Regions from separate parts of the Allobosea sp. GW823-FHT01F03 genome, predicted to be linked through region 3. Evidence: predicted binding sites of a transcription regulator. Region 3 holds the regulator's gene; each other region holds the start of a gene.

Region 1 (10,268 bases), 1.7 Mb from region 3:
CTGTGGTGGTGACGTCAGGCTTGCGTGTTTGACAAAACGGACAGTGAGGCCGTAATAAAGAATACGCGCCGATTTGAGCCTCAGCTTGCGGGCGCGAAATAAATGCCGCTAAAGCGTGGGAGACGAGATGACGGCCGTGGCCGTCGCGCGCTTTCCCTCCGCCTTGCTTGGGAAGGAAACGCGCCATGTCAGCCAAATCCAATGAGTCAAAGCTCTTCGCCGCCGGTTTCGACGCGGCTGCGCTGCGCCCGGCGCCGGGGCAGGTCGTCGCCTTGCTCGGCGGGCAGGCTGAAGGTCGTAGCGCTCTGCTGCGCGCTCTGGCCGGCCTCGATGCCGAAGCCGATCCGGTGCCGACAGCCGAACTGGGGCTGCTCGCTGCCCGGCCCGGCTTCTTTCCCTGGCTGAACCTTGCCGAGAACCTCGCATTCGGCCTCGCCGGCACGACACCCTTCGCCCGCGAGGGGCTGATCGCCAACGCTCTGGTCCGGGCCGGCCTCGGCGGGTTGGCGGATCGTCGCCCGGGCGCGCTCTCGCCGGCCGAATTGCAGGGGCTGGCGATCGCCCGGCTGTCGCTGCTGCGTCCGAAGCTGCTGCTGGTCGATGCGCCCTTCGCTGCGCTGGACGACGAGGCGCGGGAGCGCCTCGCCGAGCCTCTCGCGGACCTCTGTCGGCAGGGTCGCCCGGCGGTCGCGATCGCCACGGGCTCCGTCGAGGAGGCCGTCCGTCTCGCCGATCGGATTCTGGTCCTGCCGCAGGCGCCTGGTCCGCTCGCCTTCCGGCTCGACAATCTCCTGCCGTATCCGCGCGATCCCCGTTCTGTCGGCTTCGTCGCCCTGCGGCGCGAACTGCGCCACTCGCTCGAAAAGGAACGCGGTGCCGCGCTGCCGGAGCAGGCGGAAGCCGCCGCCTGACGCGGCAGCCAGAGACCCTGCCGAAAACCGCATCCACTTTCCTGTCCGATGCGGTAAATCCTGCCGGTATCCGTTTCGAACGAGGACAAGTCATCATGGACGTCACCGCGCTTCGCGCCCTCCAGGCCCCGCTCAAGGACAAGTATCGCGAAGCCCCCGACGCGGCCGTGATCACCCTCAAGGCCAAGGGCGAGCTCGACGACCAGCACATCGCCTGCAAGGTCGAGACCGGCCGCGCCATCGCGCTCGCCGGCCTGCACCCGGCGACTGGCGGCACAGGCGCCGAGCTCTGCTCCGGCGACATGCTGCTGGAGGCGCTGGTCGCCTGTGCCGGCGTCACGCTGAAGGCGGTCGCGACCGCGCTCGAGATCGAGCTGAAGAAGGGCATCGTCCGCGCCGAGGGCGATCTCGACTTCCGCGGCACTCTCGGCGTCGCCAGGGACGCCGCCGTGGGTTTCAAGGCGATCCGCCTGTTCTTCGACGTCGAGACCGACGCCCCGCAGGAGAAGCTCGACAGCCTGCTCAAGCTGACCGAGCGCTATTGCGTCGTCTTCCAGACGCTGAACGTCAAGCCGGAGCTGTCGGCGACATTGCAGACCGCCTGAGCCGCCGGCTCAGGCGGGCAGCGGACGCGGCGTTCCGTCCGCGTCCGTCGCTTCCGGCTCCTGCGAGATCGGCGCCGCCAGCGGGTCGATGATGGCGAAAGGCCGCTCCGCCATCTGCTCCGGCGGCGCGCGGTGCCTGATACGCAGGCCGGCGACCGCGGCGAGCGCGACCGTCGCGGCAGCCATGAAATAGAGCAGTCCGTTGATGTCGAGCTGGCCCATCACCTGGGCGCCGAGGATCGGCCCCAGTGCCGAGCCGATGCCGCTGACCAGGATCAGCCGGCCGCTCACCGCCACGACCCGGTCCTGGGGCATGCGGTCGAGCGCATGGGCGACGCTGACCGGATAGAGCGTCGACATGAAGCCGCCGAGCAGGGCCGCGACCGGCAGCACGAAGGCGAGCCTCGGCGGCACGAGCTGGATCAGGAGGGCCGCGGCCGAAAAGCCGATCGCGAGCCCGGCGAGTACGACCCGCCGGTCGCCGTGGTCCGAAACCTTGCCGACCGGGACCTGGAAGGCGAAGCCGCCGAGCACCGCGACCAGCATGAACAGCGCGATTGTCTCCTGGGGAATTTCGTTGCGTGCCATCCAGGCGGGCACCAGTGCGTAGAAGGCGCTGGTGACGATCCCCGATACGACGCAGCCGAGCACCGAGACCGGCGCCTGCCGGGTCAGCTCGCCATAGGGCAGTGAAGCCTCCGCCGGGAGCGCAGGTGCCTCCGCGCGCGTCGCGCTGACCATCATCAGCGCCAGCGCGAACAGCGCGATGATGATGAAGAACGGCGTCATAGAGGCAATCGGCAACGAGCCGATCAGCAATTGCCCGGCCGCCAGCGCCAGGAAGGTGCCGACCATGTAGATCGAGAAGATCCGGCCGCGTTGGTCCGGCGGAGCCTTGGCGTTGAGCCAGCTCTCCGTGGTGATGAACAGGCCGACGCAGCCGATGCCGATCGCCATCCGGCACAGGATCCAGCCGAGCGGCGAGACGAAGATCGCCATTCCGGCCGTGCCGACGACGACCATGCCGGCGAAGGCGGCATAGGCGCGGATATGTCCGATGCGCTGGATGATGCGGCCACTGCCGACGGCGCCGGCCGAGAAGCCGATGAAATAGGCGCTGAGCACGATGCCGGTGAGTGTCGGGCCGAAACTCTCAGTCGTCAGCCGCAGCGACAGGAAGGTGTTGAAGAAGCCATTGGCGAGTTGGACGACGCTGGTTGCGGCAATGAGGGTTCCGATCTGGACGAGCACGCCGGGCGATCTCCTGAGCAGCGGGGGCGGGCTGCGCAGGACTACGCGGGAATGTGATCTTCAGATGGCGGTGCGGGTTTATTCTGCCGCTTTGAGCCGGGTTTCCCGCACGAAGGGCAGGCTCGGCTGACTGCCAGGGCCGTCGTCGAACTCCAATGCGCCGATTTTCTCGGCCCGGCCGGTGACCTTGCCGGCCGAGGTCTTGATCAGGCCGACATCCTCCTGCGCCTGACGGAAATGCGTATCGAGCTTGTCGACCCGCTCGCCGAGGCGACGGACGTCGTCGAGCAGTTTGCCGACCTCGGACTGGATCACCTGCGCCTCTTCGCGCATGCGGGCGTCCCGGATGAGCGACTGCATCAGCTGGATCGCCAGCGCCAGTAGCGAGGGCGAGACGATCATAACCCTGGCCCGGTGCGCCTTCTGGATCAGATCGTCGAAATGCTCGTGCAGATCGGCATGGAGCGCCTCCGAGGGCACGAACAGCAGCGCCATGTCCTGCGTCTCGCCGGGCAGGAAATAGCGCTCGGCAATGTCCTTGATGTGCTGGCCGACATCGCCGCGCACCCGCGCCGCCGCGGCCTTCTTCTCCTGCTCGCCGCGCGCCGCGCGCAGTTGCGTGAAGCTCTCCAGCGGGAATTTGGCGTCGATGACGAGGCCACGCCCGTCTCCCGGCAGGGTCACCAGGCAGTCCGGCCGCCGGCCGTTGGACAGCGTCGGCTGGAACGAGAAGAACGCGGCCGGCAGCCCGTCGCGGATGATCGCTTCCATCCGGCCCTGGCCATAGGCGCCGCGCGCCTGCTTGTTCGCGAGCACCTCCTTCAGCGTCACCACCTCGCCGGTCAGCTCGGTCAGGTTCTTCTGGGCGCTGTCGATCACCGCGAGCCGCTCCTGCAGCTTGCCGAGATGCTCGGTGGTCTGGCGGACATTCTGTTCGAGCCCGCTGCCGACCTGCTGGCGCAGTCCGTCGATCCGGTCGGCGACGAGTCGGGCGAGGTCGCCCTGCCGGGTCGAGAGGATCTCGGCCATGGTCTGCATGCGCCCGGTCAATTCGGCCTGCATCCGGTTCATCTCGGCGACCTTGTCGTCCATCTCGCGGGCGCGTTCGGCGGCTGCGCCGGCCTCCGCTGCGTGCCGCCTCCCGCTGCGCCAGGACGAGAGCAGCGCCAGCGACAGGAGCAGCAGGACGAGCCCGGCGAAGCCGAAAGCGGCCTCGCCCCAGCTGACGGGGCGTTCGAGCAGGAGGAAAGCGGTCTGGTTCATGCCGGCGATCCTATATCAATTCGAACAAAAGCGGAACAGTTTGACCGCTCCCGCACAAGTGCTTATGTCGCGAGAACCTTCATTATTCCTGCTCCAGAGCGCCCCATGGCCATTCGCCCCCTCGTCATCCTGCCCGACAGCCAGCTCAGGCTGGTCTCGGCACCCGTCGCTTCGGTCACGCCCGATATCCGCAAGCTCGCCGACGACATGCTCGAGACGATGTATGACGCGCCCGGCATCGGCCTTGCCGCCATCCAGATCGGCGAGCCGGTCCGCCTCGTCACCATCGATGTCTCGAAGAAGAGCGAGGAGGACGAGGAGACGCCGAAGGCGCCGATGGTCTTCATCAATCCCGAGGTCATCTGGAACTCGGAAGAGATGAACGTCTACGAGGAGGGTTGCCTGTCGATCCCCGAATATTACGAGGAGGTCGAGCGGCCGGCCCGCGTCAAGGTGCGCTACATGAATCTCGACGGCGCGACGCAGGAGATCGAGGCCGACGGCATCCTCGCCACCTGTCTCCAGCATGAGATCGACCACCTCAACGGCATTCTCTTCATCGACCATCTGTCGCGCCTGAAGCGCGAGCGCGTCACCAAGCGCTTCGCCAAGGCCGCCCGTCGCGAGAGCGCGGCCTAGGCCAGGGCGACGAAACACACCGTCATTCCGGACGAGCCGCGTGAGCGGCCCCGCTCCGGAATCCATCGTAGAATGCCGGAGACCTTCGATGGCTTCCGGGTCTTCGCTTCGCTACGCCCGGAATGCCGGGCGCGTTTGGGGTAAATTCCGCGTATGAGCTTGCGCGTCATCTTCATGGGCACGCCGGACTTCGCCGTGCCCACCCTGACCGAGATCATCGGCCAGGGCCATGAGGTCGTTTCCGTCTATACGCGCGCGCCGGCCCCGGCCGGGCGCGGCATGGAATTGAAGCCGTCGCCGGTGCAGCGCACCGCCGAGCGCTTCGGCATCCCGGTCTTCACGCCGAAGACGCTGAGGAGCGCCGAGGCGGCCGAGATCATGGCCTCGCACCAGGCCGATGTCGCGGTCGTCGTCGCCTATGGCCTGATCCTGCCCAAGGCCATCCTCGAGGTTCCCGAGCTTGGCTGCCTCAACCTGCACGCCTCGCTGCTGCCGCGCTGGCGCGGCGCCGCCCCGATCCAGCGCGCGATCATGGCCGGCGACGCCGAGACCGGCGTCTGCGTGATGAAGATGGAGGAGGGGCTCGATACCGGCCCGGTCGGCATGGTCGAGCGCCTGGCCATCGACAGCGACGCCACCGCCGGCGACATGCATGACCGGCTTTCCGTGCTCGGCGCCGACCTGATGGTCAGGGCCCTGGCGGCGCTCGGCCGTGGGGGCTTGCGCTTCACGTCGCAGGCGCAGGAAGGCGTCACCTATGCCAGCAAGATCGGCAATGAGGAGGCGCGGCTGAGCTGGACCAGGCCGGCGCAGCAGGTGCACGATCTCGTGCGCGGTCTCTCGCCCTTTCCCGGCGCCTTCGTCGAGGTCGATCTCGGCAAGGGCCCGGAGCGGCTCAAGCTGCTGCGCACGGCACGCGCCGGCGGCGCCGCCGAGCCGGGCACCCTGCTCGATGACGAGGGCACTGTCGCTTGCAAGGTCGGGGCGGTGAAGCTGCTCCAGGTCCAGCGCGCCGGGCGTGCGCCGATGAGCGGCGGCGAGTTCCTGCGCGGCGCCCGGCTCAGCGCCGGTGCGAAGCTCTAGCGCGATGCCGCGTTACAAGCTCGTCATCGAATATGATGGCGGTCCGTTCTCGGGCTGGCAGCGCCAGCTCAACGGCCCCTCCGTGCAGCAGAGCGTCGAGGAGGCCGTCGAGGCCTTTTGCGGCCACCCCGTGCGGCTGCATTGTGCCGGGCGCACCGATGCCGGCGTCCATGCCACCCATCAGGTCGCCCATGTCGAACTCGAGCGCGAATGGCGCACCGATGTCGTGCGCGACGCCAGCAATGCCAGGCTGAAGCGCCTGCCGGTGGCGGTGCTGAGCGCCGAGGCGGTGCCGGACAGCTTCGACGCCCGTATCTCGGCGAAGCGCCGCTATTACATCTATCGTATCCTCGACCGCCGGGCGCAGCCCGCGCTCGATGCCGGCCGCGTCTGGCATGTTCCGGTCCGGCTCGATCACGAGGCGATGGACCGCGCCGCCAAGGCCCTGCTCGGCCATCACGACTTCACCACCTTCCGCGCCGCCGAATGCCAGGCCAACAGCCCGCTGCGCACGCTCGACCGGCTCGATTGCCGGCGCGAGGGCGCCGAGATCGTGGTCTACGCCCATGCCCGCTCCTTCCTGCACCATCAGGTCCGCTCCATGGTCGGTTGCCTGAAGATGGTCGGCATGGGGCGCTGGCCCGAGAACAAGGTCGGCAAGGTGCTGGCGGCGCGCGACCGTTCGCAATGCGCGGCGCTCGCCCCGCCCTGCGGGCTTTATCTCGACGGTGTCGACTACTGATCCGCGCTTCCGCGGCCCGAGGCTTGAGGTTCAGAACCCGGCGAGTCCGAAAGTCCTGATGATCGCGTAATCGGCGAGCAGGCTCGCGCAGGCGATCGCCCCGGCAATACGGGCTTCGGCACCGAACGTGGCGCGCGCCACGCAATAGCGCAGCCGCAGGATGATCGTGCCGAAGGCGAGGGCCTGGATCACCGCGATGCCGCCATGCGACCAGCCGAGCGCGAAGACCGCTGCCGGTACCGCGATCAGCCCGGCTGACAGAATGCTCGCCCAGTTCCAGGCGATGATGAAGCCGGTGAAGCGCGGGGATTGCCGCAGCCCCGGCACGAGCAGCACGAGAAGAGCCGGCACGGTGATGACGGCCAGAAGCTGGGCTGCGATCACCGAGGCGAGCAGGAGAGGGGCGTCGAAGAGGCGGCCGGTGTTCGGCAGGCCGGCCAGCACCCGCTCGGCCGCCAGCACCGGGATGATCGCCGGAACCGTCAGGACCAGCGCCAGATAGGAGCGCCAGAATCCGTCGCGGGAAAGGTCGAGATCGGGCAGGGCCTTGGCGTCGGCCGAGAGCAGGCGCCATGAGGCCCGCAGCGAGCGCGTCACATCGTCGGCAGCAAGCCTCATGGCCAGACCCTCCGGGTTCGACGGCATTAGACTTTCGTCTAAAGCATGTCGAGCCGGGAAGGTTCCGTCAAGCCGTGGGTGCTGCGGCGAAATAGGCGCTCAGCAGGCGATGGGTGATCCGCTCCAGGGCCGCGAGATCGGCGAGGGCGACGCGTTCGTCGATCTGGTGCATGGTCTGCCCGACGACGCCGTATTCGACGACCGGGCAGTAATTCTTGATGAAGCGCGCATCCGAGGTGCCGCCCGTCGTCGAGAGCGCCGGGCGCTTGCCGGTCTCGGCCTCGACCGCGTCGGCGACCATGGCGACGAAGGGGCCGGGCTTGGTCAGGAAGGCGACCGCGTTGGTCGGCTCGAAGGTGATCTCGTAGCGCGCGGTGTTGCCGGCTGCCTCGCGCAGCCGGCGCTCGATCTCGGCGGCGAGCGTCTCGGGCGTCCAGAGATCGTTGAAGCGGATGTTGAACACCGCCTTGGCTTGCGCCGGGATTACGTTCGATGCGGGGTTGCCGACATCGAGCGTCGTCACCTCGAGATTGCTCGGGTCGAAATGCTCCGTGCCGGCGTCGAGCGGGCTCGCATCGAGCCCGGCGAGCAGGCGGACCATGCCGCGGATCGGGTTCTGCGCCAGATGCGGATAGCCGACATGGCCCTGCACGCCGGCGACAGTCAGCTTCCCGGTCAGCGAGCCGCGCCGGCCGATCTTGATCATGTCGCTCATGTTCGCCGGATTGGTCGGCTCGCCGAGCAGGCAATGGTCGAAGCGCTCGCCGCGCGCCTTCGCCCATTCCAGCAGCTTGACCGTGCCGTTGACGGCCGGGCCTTCCTCGTCGCCGGTGATGAGGAAGGCGACCGATCCGTGCGACTGCGGATTCTCGCGGCGATAGCGGATCGCCGCCGCCACCATCGCAGCGAGGCCACCCTTCATGTCGCAGGCGCCGCGGCCATAGAGGACGCCGTCGACGATCGTTGCCGCGAAAGGATCACGCGTCCAGGCGGCGAGGTCCCCGGGCGGCACGACGTCGGTATGTCCGGCGATGACGAGGACCGGTCCGTCAGCACCGATCCGGGCATAGAGATTCTCGACATCCGGCATGCCGGGCGCCGAGAACACCGGCCGGTCGACCGTGAAACCCTCGGCCGTCAGCACGGCGTCGAGCAAGGCGAGCGCGCCGCCTTCGGCAGGCGTCACCGAGGGGCAGCGTATCAGCGCCTGGGTCAGGGCTACGGGATCGGCGGCGTCGAAGGCGGGGGCGGTGCTGTTCTGGCTCATGACGCCGGTTTAGCAGCAGCCCTCTGTGCTGCAAGCTGCCGATCGGGCCTGGCGCCCGGCAGAAGGCCGAGATCGACCAGCGCGATCAGCCAGGCGATGGTCGAGATCGCATCGAGCGAGGGACGCCAAGCATAGCCGAGATGCGGCTGCAATTCGGCCGGCAGCACGATGGCGCAGACGAGAAAGATGCCGAATTGCGCCGAGCCGCCGCGGTCGGTGGCGCGCTTGGCGGCCAGGGCCGCCCAGGGGAACAGCGCGAAAGCCTTGGTGAAGGCGATGATGCTCATCGCCATCGGCATCTCGACCAGGCGCGGCGCCGCCCATTGCACCAAGAGCAGGCAGAGCGCCAGCGCGATGCTGCCGAGCCAGAACTGGCGCAGGCCGATGCGGCCATCGAGATCGGTGAACAGGCGGATGACGGACATGAGTTGGGCTCCGATCACCAACCTTGGCACGTCTTGGCCGCGAAATGAAAGATATGGTGAATGAAGGGTTAATTTTCTCCGGACAGTTGCAGCGAGAAAAGGCTTGTCTGGCGCCGGTCGGCTCGCTAGCTGGCAAGGGCCGCCCGCCTGGACGGTGAGCGGCCAGTATTCGCAAGGGTTGATTCCACACCATGACCATTCGTCTGCATCGCGGCGATCTGCCGGCCGATTTCCAGCCTGGGCCGATCCTGGCGATCGACACCGAGACGCTCGGTCTCAACCCGCAGCGCGACCGGCTCTGCGTGGTGCAGCTCTCGCGCGGCGATGGTTCGGCGGATGTCGTGCAGATCCCGAAGGATGCACCGCCGCCGGCCAATCTCTGCCGCATCCTCGCCGATCCCGGCGTGCTGAAGCTCTTCCACTTCGCCCGCTTCGACATCGCCGCGCTGCAGAAGGCCTTCGGCGTCGTCACCGCGCCGGTCTACTGTACCAAGATCGCCTCGAAGCTGGTCCGCACCTATACCGACCGGCACGGGCTCAAGGATCTGGTCAGGGAGCTGCTCGGCATCGATCTGTCGAAGCAGCAGCAGTCATCCGACTGGGGTGCCGAGACACTCTCCGAATCGCAGCTGAGCTATGCAGCGGCCGACGTGCTGCATCTGCATGCATTGAAGGCCAGGCTGGATGTGATGCTCGAGCGAGAGCAGCGGGCTCATCTGGCCAGTGCCTGCTTCGACTTCCTGCCGGTCCGGGCGGAACTCGATCTCGCCGGCTGGCCTGAAACCGACATCTTCGCACATACGTAAAGTTGATGTATTCCAGCTAGGTCAATCGTCGACCGGTCGGTCCGGTGGCCCGCGGCCTTGCAGCCGGACGGGTGGGTGCCGACATGAAAAAGCCGCCGGCGGCTGGCAATGGGCGGGGCATGACCTTGGCAATGACATCGCCTGACATGGCGGCAACACTGGCAAAGCAGGCACGGGCGCGGCAGGCGGCGTTCAAGGCGGCGCGCCGCCATTCCGGCCTGGTGCGGCTGCTGCGGCGCGCCATCCCCGTCGGTGCGGTCGTGGCCGTGCTCGGCCTGATCGTCGCTCCCTTCCTCAGCCCGCTGCGCGAGGTCGGCAATCTCTCGCTCGGCTCGATCGGGCTGTCCGGCGGCAAGGTCGTGATGGAGGCCCCCAAGCTTGCCGGCTATCGCAAGGACAACAGCCCCTACGTGGTCACGGCCGAGTCCGCCCTTCAGGACATCCGCAACCCCACCCAGATCGAGCTGGTGAAGATGACGGCGCGGGTCCAGATGAAATCCGAGGATGGCTGGGTCACGGTCAATGCGCGCAGCGGCCATTTCGACCAGCAGAAGGAGAAGCTGAAGCTGGTCGACGACGTCAAGATCCGGACGGAATCGGGCTATGACGTGCAGATGCGGACAGCGGATGTCGACTTCAAGGCCGGCACCGTGTTGTC
Region 2 (10,268 bases), 410 kb from region 3:
GAAGGCTGTGCGCGAAAAATCGCCTGGGCCAGCCGGTCGAGCAGCACCGCCAGCAGCACGATGCCGAGCCCGCCGACGAAACCGAGCCCGGGATCGGCGCGCTGCAGACCGAGGAGAACGGTCTCGCCCAACCCCTTGGCGCCGATCATCGAGGCGACGACGACCATGGCCAGCGCCATCATGATCGCCTGGTTGAGCCCTTGCAGGATCGCCGGGCGGGCGAGCGGCAGCTCGATCAACCAGAGGCTCTGCCTTGCGCTCAGACCCAGCGCCCGTGCCGCCTCGACGGCCCGCCCGTCCACCTCGCGCAGGCCGAGTTCGGTCAGGCGGGCAAAGGGCGGCAGGGCATAGATCAGGGTCGCGACCAGGGCAGGCGCACGGCCGAGCCCGAGGAGCATAGCGACGGGGATGAGATAGACGAAGCTCGGCACGGTCTGCATCAAATCGTAGAGCGGCGTCAGCGCCCGCGAGATCCGTGGCGTCCTCGCCGCTACGACACCGAGCGGCAGCCCAAGCAGCACGACCAGCACGACGGCGACGACGATCAGCGCCAGCGACTGCATCGCGGCCGGCCAGACCCCGAGCAGAGCTAGCATCAGCACGAGCGCGGCCATGCCGGTGGCGAAGGCGATCCGTCGCGTGGCGAGCCAGGCCGCAAGCCCGACCAGGACGATACCCGCCTCCGGCGGCACCTGCGCGAGCGCGCTTTCGAGCAGCCTGACCGGCGCGGTCAGCCCGTCCGAAACGGCATCGAGCTTGTCGCCGGAACCGGTGACCAGCGCATCGACCAGCCGGTTGACGACGCCCTGGAGCGGCTTGCCGAGATCAGGCAGCAGGCCAGCGCTCACAAGCCGGCCTGAACCTTCGCAGCGACCTCGGCGGTGAGCCAATGGCGCCAGTCATCCGGCCGGTCCTTGAGGAAGCGCAGCGCCTGCTCCTCCGGTGTGATCCCGGCCTTGCGGGCCTCGCCCAGCATCTGCGAGGTCAGCGCGCTGCTGATGCCGTAATTCTTGAAGAAGCTCGTCAGCTGCGGCGCCGACTGGGTGAAGGCGAGATTGGCGCCGATCACCACCTTGCTGACCGGGTAGGCGGTCGCCCTGGTCGGCTTGTCGCTCGCCTTCAGCTCGGCCCAGATCGCCGGGTCGAAGGCCGGCTCCCCGAGCTTGACCAGATCATAGGCGCCGATCAGCCAGCTCGGGCTCCAATAGTAGAACAGCACCGGCTGCCTGCGCTTCAGGTTCGCCTCGATCGCCGCGACCAGCGCCTCGCCCGAGCCGCCACGGACATTGTTATAGTCGTCCGCCAGCCCATAGGCGGTAAGCTTCTTGGTGTTGATGCCCTCGCAGACCCAGCCGGCGACGCAATTGTAGAAGCGCCCCTTGCCCGGCTCCTCCCGGTCGGGGAACAGCGCCTTGTGGCGCTTGAGATCGGCGACGGTCTTCAGGTCCTTCGCCTTGGCATCCGCGCCCTCGACGAGATAGCGCGGCACGTACCAGCCCTCATTGGCGTCGGGAAAGGTCGTGCCGAGCGGGATCACCTTGCCGGAGGCCTCCGCCCTGGTCCAGGCCTCGACCGGGTTCGCCAGCCAGATCTCCATGATCACGTCGACATCGCCGCGCGCCAGCCCGTTGACCAGCGGCGCGACCACGCCCGGCACGCGCTCGACCTTGCAGCCAAACCCCTTCTCGACCACCGCCCGAGCCACGGCTGTGTGGAAGGCGGCGGAATCGTAGTCGAGCCCAGCGATCTTCAGCGGCCTGTCGAGCTCACAGGAGAGAGCGGGCGCGGCCAGCCCGAGACCAAGCAGCAGAGTTGCAGTGCGCAGAACGGCTTTCATCATGACGATCCCCCGCTGGCTGCTGTGCCCCGGTCCGGGCACTTGACGGTTGGGCATGTCCACGAAGCGCGAAAGCGAGCGAAATGTTCCGCCCGGCAGGCGACGACCTTAGCGCCACTTCCCGCCCAGGGCACTGCGCAAACGGGTGATGGCATGGACCGCCCCGCCGACCGCGCCTGTCAGCAGCGTTGGGCGAAAGCTTCCCATGCTCCAAGCCCTCATCCTGAGACGCAGCCTATCGGCTGCTCTTCAGGATGAGGGCTTGTTGCTGTTTGCGCTCAGCCGGGCGTGCCCAGCGCCCGCAGCGCCTTCAGCGTTTCGCGCAGGCCGCGATGCAGCGGCTTGTCCTTGCGCAGGACGAGGCCGAGCGTGCGGTGCACCCGCGGCGACAGGGAACGCACCACCAGCCCCTCGCTTTCGCCGCGCACCGCCATGCCGGGCAGCACGGCACAGCCGAGGCCGGCACCGACCAGCCGCTTGATCGCTTCGACACTGCCGAGCGACATCACCGGCTTCAGCGTCACGCCGGCACGGGCGAACCATTCATCGGCGATGCGCCGCGTGATGCCGCCGGGCTCGAACAGCAGGACAGGCAGGCGCGCCAGCGCTTCCGGCGTCAGGCGCGCCGGCAGCTCCATGCCCGGCGGAGCGATCACGGCGAACTCATCCTCCAGCAGAGGGGTGACGTCGAGGCTCCGACCGGCGGCCGGCAGCGAGACCAGGCCGATGTCGATCTGGTTGTCCTCGATCGCCTTGACGATATCCGAGGTGTTACCGGTGCTGACCGTGATCTCCAGCGTCGGGTGGCGCTGGCGCAGGTCTCGCAATAGCGGCGGAAGCAGGAAGATGCAGGCGGTGGCGCCCGTGCCGATCCGCACCCGGCCCATCGCCCCGGTCGCGTGGCGTGCCATCGCCTCCTGCGCCGCTGCCACAGCAGCCTCGATCCGCCCGGCATGGTCGAGCAGTTCGGTGCCCGCCGCGGTCGGCTGCGCCCGGCGCCCGACGCGCTCGATCAGGGTCACGCCCAGCCGGCGTTCGAGCTCGCGGATCTGCAGGCTGACCGCCGGCTGGCTCAGGCCGAGCCTCTCGGCCGCCGCCGAGAAGCTGCCGAGCGCGATCACCTGGCGGAAGCTGTCGAGCTGGTCGAGGCGGAGGTCGCGCATCTCAAAGAGTTTCTTATGCTCTGCATAATTTCGAGAAGCTTCATTTATGGCTGGGCAAAGCGCAAGCTGACACCCGGTTGAGAAGTTGGAGGCTGTCGCAAGGTCATGCGCTGCTGCGATCTGGCGTCACGTCATTCCGGACAAGCGCCACAGGCGCGCAGCTCCGGAATCGATCGCAGGACGCCGAGCCCAAAGATGGCTTCCGGCGCTACGCTTCGCAGCGGCCGGAATGACGGCGTCTCATGAAAACGAGGCTGTGCGATGCAGGGCGAAGCGTGCTGCGCGAGGCCGCCGCCTATCTCGGCGCCTCCCGGCATTCGCGCTATCAGCAATTGCGGGCCCTGCGCGACCTCGACGACCACCAGCTCGCCGATATCGGCGTGACGCGACGGGAGGCGCTGACCGGGCGCCCCGACCAGACGGAAAGGCGGCCCGGCCGGGCCGGAACCATGACGATGACCACCTCCGAGTTCACCGGCAACGCTACGGCGCCCATCCTCGTCCGTGATGCCCAGGAGGACGACATGGCCGCGATCCAGGCGATCTACAGCCACCATGTCCTGCACGGCCTTGCCAGCTTCGAGGAGACGCCGCCGAGCGTCGAGGAGATGCTGGCGCGCCGGCAGGCGGTGCTCGGGCTCGGCCTGCCTTATCTCGCCGCCGAGCTCGATGGCCGCGTCGTCGGCTACAGCTATGCCAGCCTCTACCGCCCCCGCCCGGCCTATCGCCACACGATCGAGGACTCGGTCTACGTCGCAGAAGGACAGGCCGGCCGCGGCATCGGCGGTTCGCTGCTCGGCGCGCTGATCGCCCGTTGCGAGGCCGGCCCCTGGCGCCAGATGCTGGCGGTAATCGGCGACAGCGGCAATGCCGGCTCGATCGGCCTGCACCGCCGCTTCGGCTTCGAGCCGGTCGGCACCCTGCGTTCCGCCGGCTTCAAGCTCGGCCGCTGGGTCGACACCGTGCTGATGCAGCGCAGCCTCGGACCGGGCGACCAGACGTTGCCACAGCCATGGGCGGTCGGATCGGCCAAGTGATCCCCCGCAGCACCGTCTTCTGCCTCGGGCTGGCGCAGCTCATCTCCTGGGGCGTCTCGTACTACCTGGTCGGCGCCTTCGGCGAGCGGATCGCCGGCGAGCTCGGCTGGTCGCAGGCGATCATCCATGGCGGGCTCTCGGCTGGGCTCCTGGTCATGGGTTTGACCTCCGGCACTGTCGGCCGCCTGATCGACCGCCATGGCGGCCGCGCCGTGATGTGCCTGGGCTCGCTGCTGACGGCGGCCGGCATCGCCGGCCTCGCCTTCGCCCAGACGATCCCCGCCTATTACGCCGCCTGGATCTGTCTCGGCCTCGCCATGCGGCTCAGCCTCTACGACGCCGCCTTCGCCGCCCTGGCCCGGATCGGCGGCAGTGCCGCCCGCCGGCCGATCGCCCAGATCACCTTGCTCGGCGGCCTCGCCTCGACCGTGTTCTGGCCATTGGGGCACATCCTCGCCGAGCAGTTCGGCTGGCGCGGCGCGCTTCTGGTCTATGCCGGTTTCGCGCTGCTCACCTTGCCGCTGCATTTGACGCTGCCGGCGGCCTCGGCGCGGGCCCAGCCTGGCGCAGCCGCCGCGAAGCCCGCCATCGCGCTCAGCCCGGCCGATACCCGCTTCGCCGGCCTGCTCTATGCGCTGATCGTCACTTTCGCCGGCATCCTCAATGCCGGCATGTCCGCCCATATGATCGGCATCCTCGCCGGGCTCGGCCTGCCCGCCGCGGCCGCGGTCTGGATCGGCGCGACGCGCGGCATCGGCCAGTCGCTGGCGCGGCTCGGCGAGGTGCTGTTCGGCGCGCGGACCAGCCCGTTCGACCTCAACCTCGTCGCCTGCCTCGTCCTGCCGCTCTGCTTCGTCCTCGGCCTTGCCGGCGGCGCGAGCGCCCTTGCCGCGCTCGCCTTCGCCTTCTGCTACGGCGCCGGCAATGGCGTGCTGACGATCACGCGCGGCACCTTGCCGCTGATGCTGTTCGATCCGAAGAGCTATGGCGCCTATGTCGGGCGTCTGTTGGCGCCCGGCTTCTTCCTCTCGGCCGCAGCCCCGCTCGGCTATGCCCTGCTGATCGAACGCCATGGCGCCTCGGCGGCGCTGGTCCTGTCCGGGACGCTGGCGATCGCCATGCTGGTCTCCGCTTTCCTGCTGCGGCGACGCTTCCGCAGCCTGCCACGCTCCTGACAGCGCCTGTCAGCAAGCGCGACAAGAACAATGCAGCAACATCCGCGGCTGCGTGCTACTCATGCCAGCCTTTCGTCGGGCCGCACTGGCAGGACCCGGCATTTGCCCTATCTCTACGGCTTACCCGAACCGGACACCGAAATGGCCCGCAAGATCTCGGCCCAGAAGGCCACGCTCGCCGAACAGGCCGCGACGCTGGAAGACATGTTCGACCGCAAGGCCGAGCAGGATTCGGCGGCCGACCGCAACGCCCGCATCATCTCCGTGCGCGGCGCTCGCGAGCACAATCTCAAGAATGTCGACCTCGCCATTCCCCGCGACAAGCTCGTGGTGTTCACCGGGCTTTCCGGCTCGGGCAAGTCCTCGCTCGCCTTCGACACGATCTATGCCGAGGGTCAACGCCGCTATGTCGAGTCGCTCTCGGCCTATGCCCGCCAGTTCCTCGAGATGATGCAGAAGCCCGATGTCGACCAGATCGACGGGCTCTCGCCGGCGATCTCGATCGAGCAGAAGACGACCTCGAAGAACCCGCGCTCGACGGTCGGCACCGTCACCGAGATCCACGATTATATGCGCCTGCTCTGGGCGCGCGCCGGCATCCCCTATTCGCCGGCGACCGGCCTGCCGATCGAGAGCCAGACCGTGCAGCAGATGGTCGACCGCCTGGTCGAGCTGCCGGAGAAGACCCGCGGCTACCTGCTCGCGCCGGTGGTGCGCGGCCGCAAGGGCGAGTTCCGCAAGGAGATGGCCGACTGGCTGAAGCGCGGCTTCCAGCGCGTCAAGGTCAATGGCGAGTTCTACGAGATCGCCGACGCCCCCAGCCTCGACAAGAAGTTCAAGCACGACATCGACGTGGTGGTCGACCGCATCGTGATCCGGCCCGATCTCGGCGCCCGGCTCGCCGACTCGCTGGAGCAGGCGCTCGACCTCGCCGAGGGCATCGCCGTCTTCGAATATGCCGACGAGAAGGAGGAGAATGGCGAGGCCAAGCGCGTCACCTTCTCCTCGAAGTTCGCCTGCCCGGTCTCCGGCTTCACCATCCCCGAGATCGAGCCGCGGCTGTTCTCGTTCAACAATCCGTTCGGCGCCTGCCCGGCCTGCGACGGGCTCGGCCACGAGATGCGGATCGATCCGGAGATGATCGTCCCGGACCATTCGCTCTCGCTGAAGAAGGGCGCGATCGCGCCCTGGGCCAAGTCGACCTCGCCCTATTACGGCCAGACGCTCGATGCGCTCGCCCGGCATTTCGGCTTCTCGACCACAAAACCCTGGTCGGAGCTGCCGCAGCAGGCCAAGGACTCGATCCTGTTCGGCACCGGCACCGAGGCCGTGCGCATGGCCTACAATGACGGCCTGCGCGCCTATGAGGTGAAGAAGCCCTTCGAGGGCGTGATCACCAATATGGAGCGGCGCTGGAAGGAGACCGAGAGCGACTGGGCCCGCGAGGAGATCGGCCGCTTCATGTCGGAGACGCCCTGCGCGGCGTGCAACGGCTTCCGGCTCAAGCCCGAGGCGCTGGCGGTCAAGCTCGACATGCGCCATATCGGCGAGATCTCGCGGCTCTCGGTCAAGGACGCGCTCGCCTGGGTCAGCGCTCTGCCCGGCAAGCTCTCGAAGAAGCAGAACGAGATCGCCCCGCGCATCCTGAAGGAGATCCGCGACCGGCTGACCTTCCTGCTCGATGTCGGCCTCGAATACCTCACCCTGGCCCGCGCCTCCGGCACGCTGTCGGGCGGCGAGAGCCAGCGCATCCGCCTCGCCAGCCAGATCGGCTCCGGCCTCACCGGCGTGCTCTATGTGCTGGACGAGCCCTCGATCGGCCTGCACCAGCGCGACAATGAGCGCCTGCTCGGCACGCTGCGCCGCCTGCGCGACCTCGGTAACACCGTGATCGTGGTCGAGCATGACGAGGACGCGATCCTCACCGCCGATTATGTCGTCGATGTCGGCCCCGGCGCCGGCATCCATGGCGGCGAGATCGTCGCCAAGGGCACGCCGCAGGACATCCTCGCCGACCCGAACTCGCTCACCGGCAAATACCTCACCGGCGAGATGAGCGTGGCGGTGCCCGGCAAGCGCCGCAAGCCGCAGAAGGGCCGGAGCCTCAGAATCGTCGGCGCCCGCGGCAACAACCTCAAGGACGTCACGGTCGACATCCCGCTCGGCCTGTTCACCTGCATCACCGGCGTCTCGGGCGGCGGCAAGTCGACGCTGGTCATCGACACGCTCTACAAGGCGATCGCGCGCAAGCTCAACGGCTCGATCGAGCACCCTGCCCCGCATGAGCGCATCGAGGGCATGGAGCATCTCGACAAGGTCATCGACATCGACCAGTCGCCGATCGGCCGCACGCCGCGCTCGAACCCGGCGACCTATACCGGCGCCTTCACGCCGATCCGCGAATGGTTCGCCGGCCTGCCCGAGGCCAAGGCGCGCGGCTATCAAGCAGGCAGGTTCAGCTTCAATGTCAAAGGGGGCCGCTGCGAGGCCTGCCAGGGCGACGGCGTCATCAAGATCGAGATGCACTTCCTGCCCGACGTCTACGTCACCTGCGATGTCTGCAAGGGCAAGCGCTATGACCGCGAGACGCTCGAGGTGAAATATCGCGAGCGCTCGATCGCCGACGTGCTCGACATGACGGTCGAGGAGGCCAAGGACCTGTTCAAGGCCGTGCCGTCGATCCGCGACAAGATGGTGACGCTCGCCCGCGTCGGGCTCGACTATGTCAAGGTCGGCCAGCAGGCCACCACCCTGTCGGGCGGCGAGGCGCAGCGCGTAAAACTCTCCAAGGAGCTCTCCAAGCGCGCCACCGGCCGCACCCTCTACATCCTCGACGAGCCGACCACCGGCCTGCACTTCCACGACGTCGCCAAGCTGATGGAGGTGCTGCACGAGCTGGTCGAGCAGGGCAATTCCGTGGTGGTGATCGAGCACAATCTCGAAGTGATCAAGACCGCCGACTGGATCATCGACATGGGCCCCGAAGGCGGCGACGGCGGCGGCGAGGTCGTGGCCCAAGGCACGCCGGAGGATGTCGTCCGGATCGGCAAGGGCCACACCGCGCGCTTCCTCAAGGAGGTGCTGGAGCGGCGGCCGTTGAAGGGCAAGGGGGCGAGGCAGGCGGCGGAGTGAAAGCAGCGCGTAGTTGGCGGCAAAAGAAGCCTATCGATGCCAGCTAGGGGTCCAGCGGACTCAAATGCGTGAGCGCGCCACACGGCATCGACAACGTCCCCAATGTCGCTGATTCCTGAGCTGTCCACAGAGAAATCGGCTACCCCGGAAGGAATGGGAACAAAACGCCAACAACACCCCTTGCGGAAGGGATAGTCGAAAGAGATATCATCTGTTTCATTGGGCGTCACACAAGCTGGGGGCGTTATGGCTAAGGGGCCGGTCAAATCTGGGAATACCTCACGTATTCGCTTTATTATGCTCGAAGCTGAAATTCCTGAGGGAGATCTGAATCAAATTACGCTGGCGATTCAGAACGCACTCAAGCCAACCGCAACCGTCGTCCAACAACGAACTCCATCAACTCTAACGTCTGCTGTTCTGCCCAATGGCCAGCATGAGGCGGAAATGGATATTGATGGGGAGGCCGCAGGTTCCGAAGAGGAAGTTTCGGCCGATCTTGCGCCGCCTCGCGCGCCCCGAGAGCAAAAGGTACGTAAACCGATATCGATGAAAGTCTTGGACCTCGATTTGACGAGTGAACCTTCTTTTGAGGTTTTTGCGAACAATCACGCATCTAAGAACGATACGGAACGAAACCTCGTGGTTCTGGCTTGGTTTAAAGAGCATCGGCCGGGCGAGATCGTGACCGCAAACCACGTGTATACATGCTATCGGGCGATGAAATGGCCATCTGGCATTGATGATTTTGGCTCAATTCTCCGCTCGTTGAAGCAACAGCAATTGGTGAAGAGCACCGGTCGGGGGCAGTATGAAATCAATCATCTTGGTATAGCACGTGTCGAGAGGATGGGGTCTGGAGCTTGAGCGGCGTCGCCGATTTTGCGGGTTCCATTCCCGGCTTTTATCGAAACACAGCAGTAGAGCAACTGCTCGCGCTTGCATGGTTTGCTGAAGCACGCCAGCAAAGAACTGCTATAGATAGTGCCTACATGCGCCAGTGCTTCAAGGATGCAGGCGTCGATCCTCCTGATTTAAGCGTGTATCTACCTCGCCTTGCGGCGAAAAAGCCGCCCCAGCTTATCAAAGAGAAAGGAGGCTATCGGCTCGCAGCAGCAGTTCGACGCGTCTTGGACGCAAGATTCGGGAATGACCCAACTGTAATAGCTGTTGCCAAGGCGCTCACTGACTTACCCGCACAAGTTCCAGATTTGGCTGAGCGCGAATTTTTAACAGAAGCACTCAATTGCTATCGGGTTAAAGCCTACCGCGCGACGGTCGTTATGGCTTGGAATTTAACTTACAGTCACGTCTTGGATTGGGTTTTTGCCGACCCAGCGCGTTTGAAATCAATGAACGCGGGGATCGCTGCAAAGTACCCTAAAAAGAATCTTTTCCTCATAAATCGCGAAGATGCGGATGAAATAAAAGAATCTGAATTCATTGAGGCTGCGCGCAGCGGCGGCTTGCTAGACAAGAATACTGCACAAATTCTTAGAGAAAAACTTGGCCGCCGAAACATGGCGGCACACCCATCACGAGTATCCATAACGCAACATTCTGCAGACGAAATGATTACCGATCTAGTCGCAAACGTTATATTGAAATTGCGCTAACATGTGATCTGAAATAAACTCAATATTATATAATAAAACATCTATTAATTGTCATCAATTTCCTCAAATAAATCAGATGTATCTTTATCACGCGCTTTAGACAATCCCTCACCCCTATGCAAACAAGCGTGCTTTATCCGACCCAAGCCTTTGCCTCCCTCGAAATGTACCCATCCGCCGTTTGGCATATTTGTGCTTACTATCGTCGCACCGCAAACCGGGCAGGAATGCTGGTAGCTTTTGGTTTCTTTTTGAGACCCTTCAACCAACACCCAGCTTTCTCTCACCGCGGTGAAACGTCCGCCGCT
Region 3 (10,268 bases):
CGGGCGGGCAGGTGCGCTTCTCCTTCCCGATCACGGAGGAGTTCTCGATCACGCCGCGCTACTCGATCTATACGACCGAGATCAAGATTCCGAACACGGCCAGCCGTCCCTACAACGACTGTACCTATCCGATCGACGGGATCACGCCCGGTACGCCGAGCGGCCCGACGGCCAACAACATCTATAACTGCTTGACCAATGGCGAAGCGTCGATCGCGGTGAAGGAAGCCGCCGGCACGACCCTGACCTCTCTGGTCGGCCTCAACTTCAACTATAACTCGCTCGACAACTATCAGAGCCCGCGCAACGGCTTCGTGGCCGAGATCAAGCCGGAATTCGCCGGTGTCGGCGGCGACTCGAAGTTCCTCCGCGTCAGCGCCGATGCGCGCTACTACAAGGAGTTCCTCGAGGACTTCGTCGGTATCGTGCGTGTCCAGGGCGGTCACGTCCAGGCGACCGGCGACAATCTGCGCATGATGGACCACTACTTCCTCGGTCCGTCGCTGGTGCGCGGCTTTGCGCCGTCGGGCATCGGTCCGCGCGACGTGCTCAACGACCCGACGGCCAACGCGCTCGGCGGCACCACCTATTTCGGTGGCTCGCTCGAGGTGCAGTTCCCGATCTTCGGCCTGCCGCGTGATCTTGGCCTGAAGGGCGCGGTCTTTGCCGATGCGGGTACGCTGTTCGATTATGATGGCGGCTCGAAGGGGATCACCAACCCGGGCTTCCTCGGTTGCCCGAACGGATCCGAGGCGCGGCAGTTCAACGTCGTGACCAACTCGGCCTATCAGAACAACGTGGCCTGCGTGCGCGACAAGAACGTGATCCGCTCCTCGGTCGGCGTCAGCTTGCTCTGGCAGTCGCCGCTGGGTCCGATCCGCTTCGACTACGCCTACGCCTTGTCGAAGGATGACGGCCAGTGGGGCACCAACCCCATCACCGGCATCTCCGGCAAATATGGTGGCGACCGTCTGCAGGCCTTCCGCTTCTCCGGCGGCGCCCGCTTCTGACATCCCCCGGCAGGGCGCCTCGCGCGCCCTGCGACGGACCATCTCATGGCAGATCCCAGTTTCTTTCCCGTGGCGACCTCGTTGTCCTTCAACGAGGTCGCTTCGCTTTGCGGCGTCAACCTGCCCGAAGGGGCCGACCCGGCGCGACGCATCGAGGGGGCGGCCCCGCTCGAGACGGCCGGCGCCAGCGATGCCGCCTATATGGACAACCCGAAATATGTCGCGGCGCTCGCCAGCACCTCGGCCGGGATCTGCTTCGTCTCGCCGCGCTTCGCCGATCGCGTGCCGGCCGGCACCGTAGCCTTGGTGACGCCGGCGCCCTATCACGCCTTCGCCAGGCTGCTCGCGACCTTCCATCCGCAGGCGCTGCGGCCGGGCTCGATGTTCGGCGCCGCCGGAGTCGCGCCGGGTGCATTCGTGCATGCCACGGCGCGGCTGGAGGCCAATGTCACCGTCGATCCCGGCGCCGTGATCGGGCCTGGTGCCGAGATCGGTGCCGGCAGTATCATCGGCCCTCACGCGGTGATCGGGGCGCAGGTCCGGATCGGCCGGGATTGCAGCATCGGTGCCGGTAGCAGCCTGCAATGCGCGCTCGTCGGCAACCGCGTCATCATTCATCCCGGGGCACGGATCGGCCAGGACGGTTTCGGCTTCGCCATGAGTCCGAAGGGGCACATGAAGGTGCCGCAGGTTGGCCGGGTCATCATCCAGGATGATGTCGAGATCGGCGCCAACAGCTGCATCGACCGTGGCGCCAGCCGCGACACCGTGATCGGCGAAGGCACCAAGATCGATAACCTCGTCCAGATCGGCCACAACTGCGTCATCGGCCGCCATTGCGTCATCGTCTCGCAGGTCGGCATCGCCGGCTCGAGCACGCTGGAGGATTTCGTCGTGCTGGGCGGGCAGGTCGGTCTTGCCGGCCATCTGACCGTCGGCATGGGCGCGCAGGTGGCGGCTCAGAGTGGCGTCGCGGGCGATGTTCCGCGCGGCGCGCGCTATGGCGGCTATCCGGCCCAGCCGGCTTTGAGCTGGGCGCGGGAATCGGCGCTGCTCAAGCAGCTCGTCGCCAAACGTGGCAAGACGACGGGCAGCGGCGAAAGCGATTGATCTGCGGCCGGCTTCCGGCAGTGCAGCTTTCATGGCACAGAATGAGCGACCGGGGCACGGCCCGTAGGCGCTTGGGGAGAAGTAACACGATGACGGAAGCGGCGAAATCGCTCGGCGTGGCCGATATCCAGAAGATCATGGCCTGCATTCCGCATCGCTATCCTTTTCTGCTGGTCGACCGTGTCATCGAGATGGATGGCGATGCTTCCGGCATCGGCATCAAGAACGTCACCGTCAACGAGCCTCAGTTCACTGGCCATTTTCCCGGCCGTCCCGTCTTTCCGGGCGTGCTGATGATCGAGGCCATGGCCCAGACCGCAGGTGTGCTGGTGGTCAGCTCGCGCGGCGAGGACGAGGCTGCGGTCTCGACCGTGCTTTTCACCACGATCGACAAGGTCAAGTTCCGCAAGCCCGTCGTTCCCGGCGACAGCCTGCGCTTCCACCTCACCAAGATCGCGCGCAAGCGCAATATCTGGTTCTATCGCGGCGAGGCCAAGGTCGACGGTGTGCTCGTCGCCGAGGCCGAACTCTCCGCCATGGTGATGTGAGACGCGACGCAGTCTGATCCGCGCCGCCGCTTTCGACCGAACCCAAGTTCACAGGTCCCTTTACATGAGTGCCACGATCCACCCGATGTCGGTCGTCGACCCCGCTGCACGGCTGGGCGAGGGCGTCATCGTCGGCCCGTTCTGCACCGTCGGCCCGCAGGTCACGCTCGAAGACGGGGTCGAGCTGATCAGCCATGTCGCGGTTGCGGGCGTCACCAGCATCGGCGCCCGCACCAAGGTCTATCCCTTCGCCTCGATCGGCCATCCGCCGCAGGATCTGAAGTACAAGGGTGAGCCATCGACCTTAACTATCGGCGCCGATTGCGTGATCCGCGAGGGTGTCACGATGAACCCCGGCACCGAGGGCGGTGGCATGAAGACCGTGATAGGCGATCGCGGCCTCTTCCTGGCCAATTCGCATGTCGGCCATGACTCGATCATCGGCAGCAACGTCATCTTCTCGAACAATGTGATGTGCGCCGGGCACGTCACGGTCGGCGATTTCGTCATCGTCAGCGGCGGCACCGGCCTGCATCAGTTCATCCGGGTCGGCGACCATGCCTTCATCGGCGGCGGCGCCGGGGTGATGCATGACGTCATCCCCTTCGGCATGGTGCGCGACAACCCGGCCCATCTGGCCGGTCTCAACCTGGTCGGCCTGAAGCGTCGCGGTTTCTCGCGCGAGCAGATCCATGAGCTGCGCCGCGCCTATCGCCTGCTGTTTGCCGATGAGGGCACCTTGTCGGAGCGGGTTGAGGACGTCGCCGGCGAGTTCGCCTCGCATCCGTTGATCCACGAGATCCTCGATTTCATCCGCAGCGGCGGCGAGCGGGCGATCTGCGTGCCGCACGACGTCAACGCACCGGACCGGTGACCCCGGGCTCGGCCGAAACGGCGGGTAGACGGGCCGGGCTGCGCCTGGCCATCCTGGCCGGTAGCGGCGAATACCCGCCCCATGTCGCCCGCAACGCGCTCGCGGCTGGGGCGGAGGTCTATGTCGCGGCGCTTTCGGGCGCGGCGAACATCGCCGATTTTCCCGGCTGCGAAGCGCAGGAATACCGGCTCGGCCAGCTCGGCCGCCTGCTCGGTGCGCTCAAGCGCCGCAACGTCACCGATATCGTGATGGTCGGGGCGTTGCCGCGACCGAGTTTCGGTGCGCTGGCGCCAGAGCTCTCGACCCTGAAATACCTGCCGCATTTCGCGCGCGCCTTCCAGGGCGGCGATGACCATCTGCTTCGGGGGGTCGTGAGTTTCTTCGAGGGGCAGGGGTTCCGGGTCGGGAGCCCGGCGGAGATGGCCCCGGAGATCGTCGCGCCGCTCGGCGCTCTCGGGCGGATCGTCCCGACACCAATTGCCCGCAGCGCCTTGCTACGCGGCTTCGACCTGCTGGCGGCATTGTCGCCCTTCGATATCGGCCAGGGCGCGGTCCTCGCCGATCATCGCGTGATCGCGGTCGAGGCGGCCGAGGGAACCGATGCCATGCTCGAGCGTGTCGCCGGACTGGTGAGGGCAGGGCGCCTCAAGCTGGCAAAGGGCGATGGTGTCCTCGTCAAGGCGCCGAAGCTCGGCCAGGATCTGCGCGTCGACATGCCCGCGATCGGCCCCGAGACCGTCGCGCGGCTCGCCGAGATCGGCCTCGCCGGAATTGCGGTGAAGGCCGGAGGTGTGCTCGTCGGCGATCGTGCCCGTCTGGCCGCGAGCGCCGATGCCGTGGGCATCTTCATCGAGGGCGTGCCTTGAGCACGCCGCCCTTCCGGCTTTTCGTCGTCGCTGGCGAGGCCTCTGGCGACGCGCTCGGTGCGCGTTTCGTGCAGCAGCTTCGCCACCGCCTTGCAGGGCGCCCGCTCGAGCTGCGCGGCGTCGGAGGCGAGGTTCTGGCGGCGGAAGGCTTGGCGAGCATCTTCCCCCAGGAGGACATCGCGGTGATGGGCTTCGGCCCGGTCGTTGCCCGCCTGCCATTGCTGCTGCGTCGCATCTCTGACGCGGCGCAGGCTGCTGCCGCCTTCGCGCCCGATCTGATGCTGACGATCGACGCGCCTGACTTCAGCCTGCGCGTCGACAAGAAGCTGCGCCGGCTCAATCCTGCCGTGCCGATCGCGCACTGGGTCTGCCCGAGCGTCTGGGCCTGGCGCCAGGGCCGGGCGCGGCGCATGCGCCCGCATGTCGACAGGATCCTGGCGCTCCTGCCCTTCGAGCCGGAGGCGCTTGCGCGTCTCGGCGGACCAGACACCGTCTATGTCGGGCATCCGCTGATCGAGCGGCTCGCGGAACTGCGCCCTGGGCCGGATGAGGCCAGGGTTCGGGCCGACGCGCAGGCGCCGCTTATCCTCGTCCTGCCGGGCAGCCGTGGCTCCGAGATCCGCCACCTCATGCCCGCCTTCGGCGAGACGATCGCGCGCATCGCCCGGGCATTGCCGCGGGCACGCTTCGTCTTGCCGGCCGTGCCGCGTCTGGTCGAAGCCATTACCGGGATCGTCGCAAGCTGGCCCGTGAAACCCGAGATCGTGACGGGGGAGGCGGCCAAGCTCGCGGCCTTCCGTCAGGCGCGCGCGGCACTCGCCGCCTCCGGAACGGTGACGCTCGAGCTCGCCCTGGCGCAGGTGCCGACCGTCGCCGCCTATCGTGGTGCCGGCTGGGAGGCGGCGCTGGCCCGCCGCCTGATCAAGCTGCCGACGGTCATCCTGCCGAACCTCATTCTCGGCGAGAACGTCGTTCCCGAGTTCATCCAGGACGATGTGACGCCGGACGCGCTGGCCCTGGCTCTCACCGCGGTGATCGGCGACGGTGCGGCGCGCGACCGCCAGCTCGACGGTTTCGCCGCGCTCGAGCACAGGATGCGCAGCGCCGGCCCGAGCCCGGCCGCCAATGCCGTCGATGCGGCGCTGGCGCTGCTGCGGCAGCAGCCGGCATCGTAGCGCGGGATCGCCGAATTCGCCGCGGATCGGCAGTCCGCGGCGGTCAAGCCCACTGCCGCGACGGCCATCATCGTGCCCGGAATCGCCGGCCTGAGCTCTATCGCCGCTCCGTCTCTTCTTGCTGCCTTGTTCTCCGCAAAGCTTCGCGTGCAAGGAGAAGGACAGCTTTCACGCCCTGCAAGAGCGTGCTGAACCTCTCTTGCGGAACACATGGCGAACAGGTATGTTGTTCGTGCTTTGTTTCGATTCCGATGCGAAAGGCTGGGCGGCGAGATCATGCTGACACGCAAACAGTTCGAACTGCTTCGCTTCATCCATGAACGCCTGCGCGAATCCGGCGTCCCGCCCTCCTTCGACGAGATGAAGGATGCGCTCGATCTGCGCTCCAAATCCGGCATTCACCGGTTGATCATGGCGCTGGAGGAGCGCGGCTTCATTCGCCGGCTACCGAACCGCGCCCGGGCACTCGAAGTCATCAAGATGCCGGACGGAATCGGCGGTGCGCCGGGGCAGCGCGCCCGTTTCAGCCCGTCCATCGTGCAGGGGGGGCTCGGCCAGACTCCGCCTGCCCCAGCCGCCAACCTCGCCAAGCCGCGCCCCGCCACCGCTGAGGAGAACGGACGCACGACCGTTTCCATCCCGGTGATGGGTCGAATCGCCGCTGGCACGCCGATCTCGGCGATCCAGGATCGCAGCCACAGCGTCTCCATGCCGGCCGACATGCTCGGCGGCGGCGAGCACTACGCGCTGGAGGTCCGCGGCGACTCGATGATCGAGGCCGGCATTCTCGACGGCGACACCGTCGTCATCCGCAAGCAGGACACCGCCAACACCGGCGACATCATCGTCGCCCTGATCGATGACGAGGAGGCGACGCTGAAGCGCCTGCGCAAGCGCGGCTCCTCGATTGCCCTGGAGGCCGCCAACCCGGCCTACGAGACCCGCGTGCTCGGCCCGGATCGCGTCAAGATCCAGGGTCGGCTCGTCAATCTGATGCGGCGCTACTGAAGCAACCCGCTGTCCTCCGCCTGCTCCGCCGTTGCAGCGGCGGGTAGCGAGGTGGCAGGGGCGCGTCCCGGCTCCGGTGACGAAGGCGCGGCGACGGGAGCAGGCCGGGCCCGGGTCCAGGGCCGCAGGCGCGTCGCGTCCTCGGCGGTGTAGGAGCGCCAGTTTCCACCAGGCGAGGAGCCCAGCGCCGTCGCCCCGTCACGCGTGAGCGCAGCCCGGTCGATCAGCCGGGCGGTGCAGCTGCCATTGGCATGGAGCGGCGTCACGACGAGATCGGCGCGCAGGCAATCCTCGACGATAGCGATGCGGTCGCGAGTGTAGGCGACTTTGCGGCCGTCCCTGAGGCGGATCACGCAGCCGCGCGCATCGCAGGCGGCGCCTTCTCGCAAGGCCGGATCGTCCGGGGAGCGGGAATCCCCGTCGGCATGGAGCCATTGCGCCAGGACGAAACGGCTCGGCTTGCCTGCGAGGACGAGCCGCCCTTCGGGGCCGCGTACCAGAATGCCGGAACCGTCGCGCTCGATCAGGATGTCCGGCCGCGTCGGGTCCGTGGCGAGCGCCAGACCGGCGCAGAGCGGCAGTGCCGCCAGGTAGCGCAAGGCCGTCGTCCACAAGGTCAGCCAGAGCAGCGCCAGGGCGAACAGGGCGAGCGCCAGGGCGTCGAAGGCCGGCAGCACCACTGTCGAGCGCTCGATCCCGGCAACCCAGTGGGCGAGCCGCAGGACGAGGCCGGAGGCCCAGCCCATCAGGGCCCAGGCGGGCCAGTCGAGCCCGAAGGGATAGGCCAGCACGCCGAAGACCGCGGCCGGCATGACGATCAACGAGACGAAAGGCAAAGCGAGCGCGTTGCCGAGCAGGCCGAACGGGTTGAAGGTCTGGAAATGATAGACGCCGAAGGGTGCCGTCGCCGCCGTCGCCAGCAAGGTGGTGACGACGATGCCGACTGCGGAGAGCCAGAGCGGCCGCAAGGGCCAGGGCCAGCTCGCAGCGGCCGGGTCGGGTGAGCGCTCCTGCCAGCGCTCGGCGAAGGCGATCAGCGCGGCGACCGCGCCGAAAGACATCTGGAAGCTCGGCCCGAGCAGCGCCTCGGGCTCGCGCAGCAGCACGATGATCGCGGCGAGAGCGAGATTGCGCATGCTGAGGGCCGGCCGGTCGACCAGGATGGCGCCGAGCATCACCAGGGTCATGATCAAGGAGCGGACCGTCGCGACCTCGGCACCCGAGAAAACGCAATAGGCGGTGGCGCCGAACATGGCGGCGAGTGCGGCGAGCTTCTTGATCGGCCAGAAGAGGGCGAGGCCGGGCGACAGCGCCAGCAGCGCCCGTGCCAGCCAGAAGATCGTGCCGGCCGCCAGAACCATGTGCAGGCCGGAGATCGAGACGATGTGGTAGATGCCGGCGGCGCGCAGATCGTCATTGGTCGGTTCGGTGATCAGGCCGCGCTTGCCGGTCACCAGGGCGGCCGCCATCGCGCCCGCCTGCCCGCCGCCGATCGTGGCGATGCGCTCGGTCAGCGCATTGCGCGCCTGGTCGATGGCGATGCTCCAGGCGAGCTGCCGCGACGGCCGAGAAGGCGCCGGTGCCAGCGCGACCTTTCCGGCAATGCTGCCGACCGCGCCGATGCCGCGGAAGAAGGCGTCGCGGGCGAAGTCATAGCCGCCGGGACGCGCCGGTCCAGGCGGCGGCAGGAGCCGCGCGGTCGCCACGATGTGATCGCCGGGCTTCAAGGTCGTCGCGATGGTGCTGACGCGGACGCGCCTCGGGCGCTGCTGCGGTTCGACGCCCGGCAGGGCGGTGACCAGGACGACCAGACGGACGCCCTTCTCGCGCTGCTCCAGCGTCTCGACGAAACCGGTGATCTTGCCGACATGGAGCCGGGAGAGCGCCGGTGCCGCGATGCTCGCCGCCCGCCAGGCTCCGGCGCCGAAGCCGGCAAAGAGTGCGCCTAGCGCGACACAGACGAGCATGGCGCGGCGCCTGTGGCGCAATAGCAGCGCGGCGAGCGCGGACAGGGCGAGGCCGGCCAGCGGCGCCGCCGGGCTCGGCTCGCGATCGGCGAGGAAATACAGGACGACGCCGAGCCCGAGCGGCACCGGAAGCCAGTTGAAGAGGCGCCGCCGCTCGATCTCGGTTTCGAGCATGGCGCGGAGCGGGGCGTACCAGTTCGACGGGGTCCACACCGGGCTCAGCGACAGCCGATACGCCCACCTTGCCCCACCCCGCCAGGCGAGGGCGCGCGCGGAGGCCTTTCGGCGACGCCCGGGCGGTGCGGAAAGCATCGGCCTCCCTTTCGCCACCGGAACAGGAAGACGCTTAACGGCGGCCGCAAAGCCATGTTACAGCGACCGCGCCGGTTGTCAGCCCCGGCCGAGACCGCCCATGAGCCGGCTCTCGCCCTTCATCCGCCCGTTCCGTCGGAGTCCTTCTTCATGAGCGATGAGGTCGTCACGCGCTTTGCGCCGTCGCCTACCGGATTCCTCCATATCGGTGGCGCCCGCACCGCCCTGTTCAACTGGCTCTATGCCCGCCGCCATGGTGGCAAGATGCTGCTGCGCATCGAGGATACCGATCGCGAACGCTCGACCGATGCCGCCATCGCCGCGATTCTCGACGGCCTGTCCTGGCTCGGTCTCGATTGGGACGGGCAGACCGTCTACCAGTTCCAGCGTGCCGCCCGGCATCGCGAGGTCGCTGAGCAGATGCTCGCAGCCGGCAAGGCCTATTATTGCTATGCGACCCCGCAGGAACTCGACGAGATGCGCGAGAAGGCCAAGGCCGAGGGCCGGCCGATGCGCTATGACGGGCGCTGGCGCGACCGCGATCCGGCGACCGCACCGGCCGGCGCCAAGCCGGTCATTCGCCTGAAGGCCGAGCAGACCGGCGAGACTGTGGTCGAGGACGAGGTCCAGGGCCGCGTCGTCTGGCAGAACGAGAATCTCGACGATCTCGTCCTGCTGCGCTCGGACGGCAACCCGACCTATATGCTCGCCGTGGTCGTCGACGATCACGACATGGGCGTCACCCATATCATCCGCGGCGACGACCACCTGACCAATGCGGCACGGCAGACGCAGATCTATCAGGCGATGGGCTGGAAGGTGCCGAGCATGTCGCACATCCCGCTGATCCATGGGCCGGACGGCGCAAAACTGTCGAAACGCCACGGTGCGCTCGGCGTCGACGCCTATCGCGCCATGGGCTATCTGCCGATCGCGCTGCGCAACTATCTGCTGCGTCTCGGCTGGAGCCATGGCGACCAGGAGATCTTCTCCCCCGAGGAGATGATCTCGCTGTTCAACCTGTCCTCGATCGGCCGCTCCCCGGCGCGGTTCGACTATGCCAAGCTGGAGAGCCTGAACGGGCTCTATATGCGCCAGTCGGAGGATCGCGAGCTGCTTGAAGCGCTGAAGGCGATCCTGCCCGAGATCGGTCCGGCCCGTGGACTGCCCGCCGAACTCGACCCGGCGCTCGAACGCCGCTTCCTGGCGGCGATGCCTGGGCTCAAGGAGCGGGCCAAGACTTTGGTCGAACTGCTGGACAGTGCGTTTTATCTCTATGCCCAGCGCCCGTTGGCCCTTGAGCCCAAGGCCGCGGCGCTGCTCGACGATGCCGCGCGGGAGCGGATGCCGAAACTGGCAGAGAAGCTCGCGGCGCTGCCGGACTGGGCTCCCGCGGCG

What was found. The regulator LexA, encoded in region 3, represses DNA repair genes until DNA is damaged. The targets are predictions, from matches to a motif close to TGTTCNNNNTGTGTTCNG.
Region 1: a site for LexA is predicted at 4,051-4,068, ahead of AC3RCC_RS24145 (DNA recombination protein RmuC). Genes of this name have one in related genera too.
Region 2: a site for LexA is predicted at 5,236-5,253, ahead of uvrA (excinuclease ABC subunit UvrA). Genes of this name have one in related genera too.

Annotation. Positions count from the first base shown of each region.
Region 1 covers NZ_CM179505.1:5,043,453-5,053,720, reverse strand. The annotation lists gene AC3RCC_RS24165 (ABC transporter ATP-binding protein) at 1-12, shown strand, start outside; gene AC3RCC_RS24160 (ATP-binding cassette domain-containing protein) at 186-911, shown strand; gene AC3RCC_RS24155 (OsmC family protein) at 1,007-1,516, shown strand; gene AC3RCC_RS24150 (MFS transporter) at 1,526-2,767, opposite strand; gene AC3RCC_RS24145 (DNA recombination protein RmuC) at 2,846-4,030, opposite strand; gene def (peptide deformylase) at 4,136-4,669, shown strand; gene fmt (methionyl-tRNA formyltransferase) at 4,823-5,752, shown strand; gene truA (tRNA pseudouridine(38-40) synthase TruA) at 5,757-6,494, shown strand; gene AC3RCC_RS24125 (hypothetical protein) at 6,525-7,112, opposite strand; gene dapE (succinyl-diaminopimelate desuccinylase) at 7,180-8,379, opposite strand; gene AC3RCC_RS24115 (DUF805 domain-containing protein) at 8,376-8,804, opposite strand; gene AC3RCC_RS24110 (ribonuclease D) at 8,996-9,610, shown strand; gene lptC (LPS export ABC transporter periplasmic protein LptC) at 9,742-10,268, shown strand, end outside.
Region 2 covers NZ_CM179505.1:2,897,088-2,907,355, reverse strand. The annotation lists gene AC3RCC_RS14055 (ABC transporter permease) at 1-848, opposite strand, end outside; gene AC3RCC_RS14050 (ABC transporter substrate-binding protein) at 845-1,840, opposite strand; gene AC3RCC_RS14045 (LysR family transcriptional regulator) at 2,116-3,000, opposite strand; partial or broken gene AC3RCC_RS14040 (hypothetical protein) at 3,243-3,359, shown strand; gene AC3RCC_RS14035 (GNAT family N-acetyltransferase) at 3,450-4,037, shown strand; gene AC3RCC_RS14030 (MFS transporter) at 4,034-5,212, shown strand; gene uvrA (excinuclease ABC subunit UvrA) at 5,354-8,344, shown strand; gene AC3RCC_RS14020 (hypothetical protein) at 8,591-9,211, shown strand; gene AC3RCC_RS14015 (hypothetical protein) at 9,208-9,960, shown strand.
Region 3 covers NZ_CM179505.1:3,305,356-3,315,623, reverse strand. The annotation lists gene bamA (outer membrane protein assembly factor BamA) at 1-1,010, shown strand, start outside; gene lpxD (UDP-3-O-(3-hydroxymyristoyl)glucosamine N-acyltransferase) at 1,056-2,120, shown strand; gene fabZ (3-hydroxyacyl-ACP dehydratase FabZ) at 2,210-2,668, shown strand; gene lpxA (acyl-ACP--UDP-N-acetylglucosamine O-acyltransferase) at 2,733-3,542, shown strand; gene AC3RCC_RS15870 (LpxI family protein) at 3,539-4,408, shown strand; gene lpxB (lipid-A-disaccharide synthase) at 4,405-5,583, shown strand; gene lexA (transcriptional repressor LexA) at 5,860-6,591, shown strand; gene AC3RCC_RS15855 (ComEC/Rec2 family competence protein) at 6,585-8,771, opposite strand; gene gltX (glutamate--tRNA ligase) at 9,021-10,268, shown strand, end outside.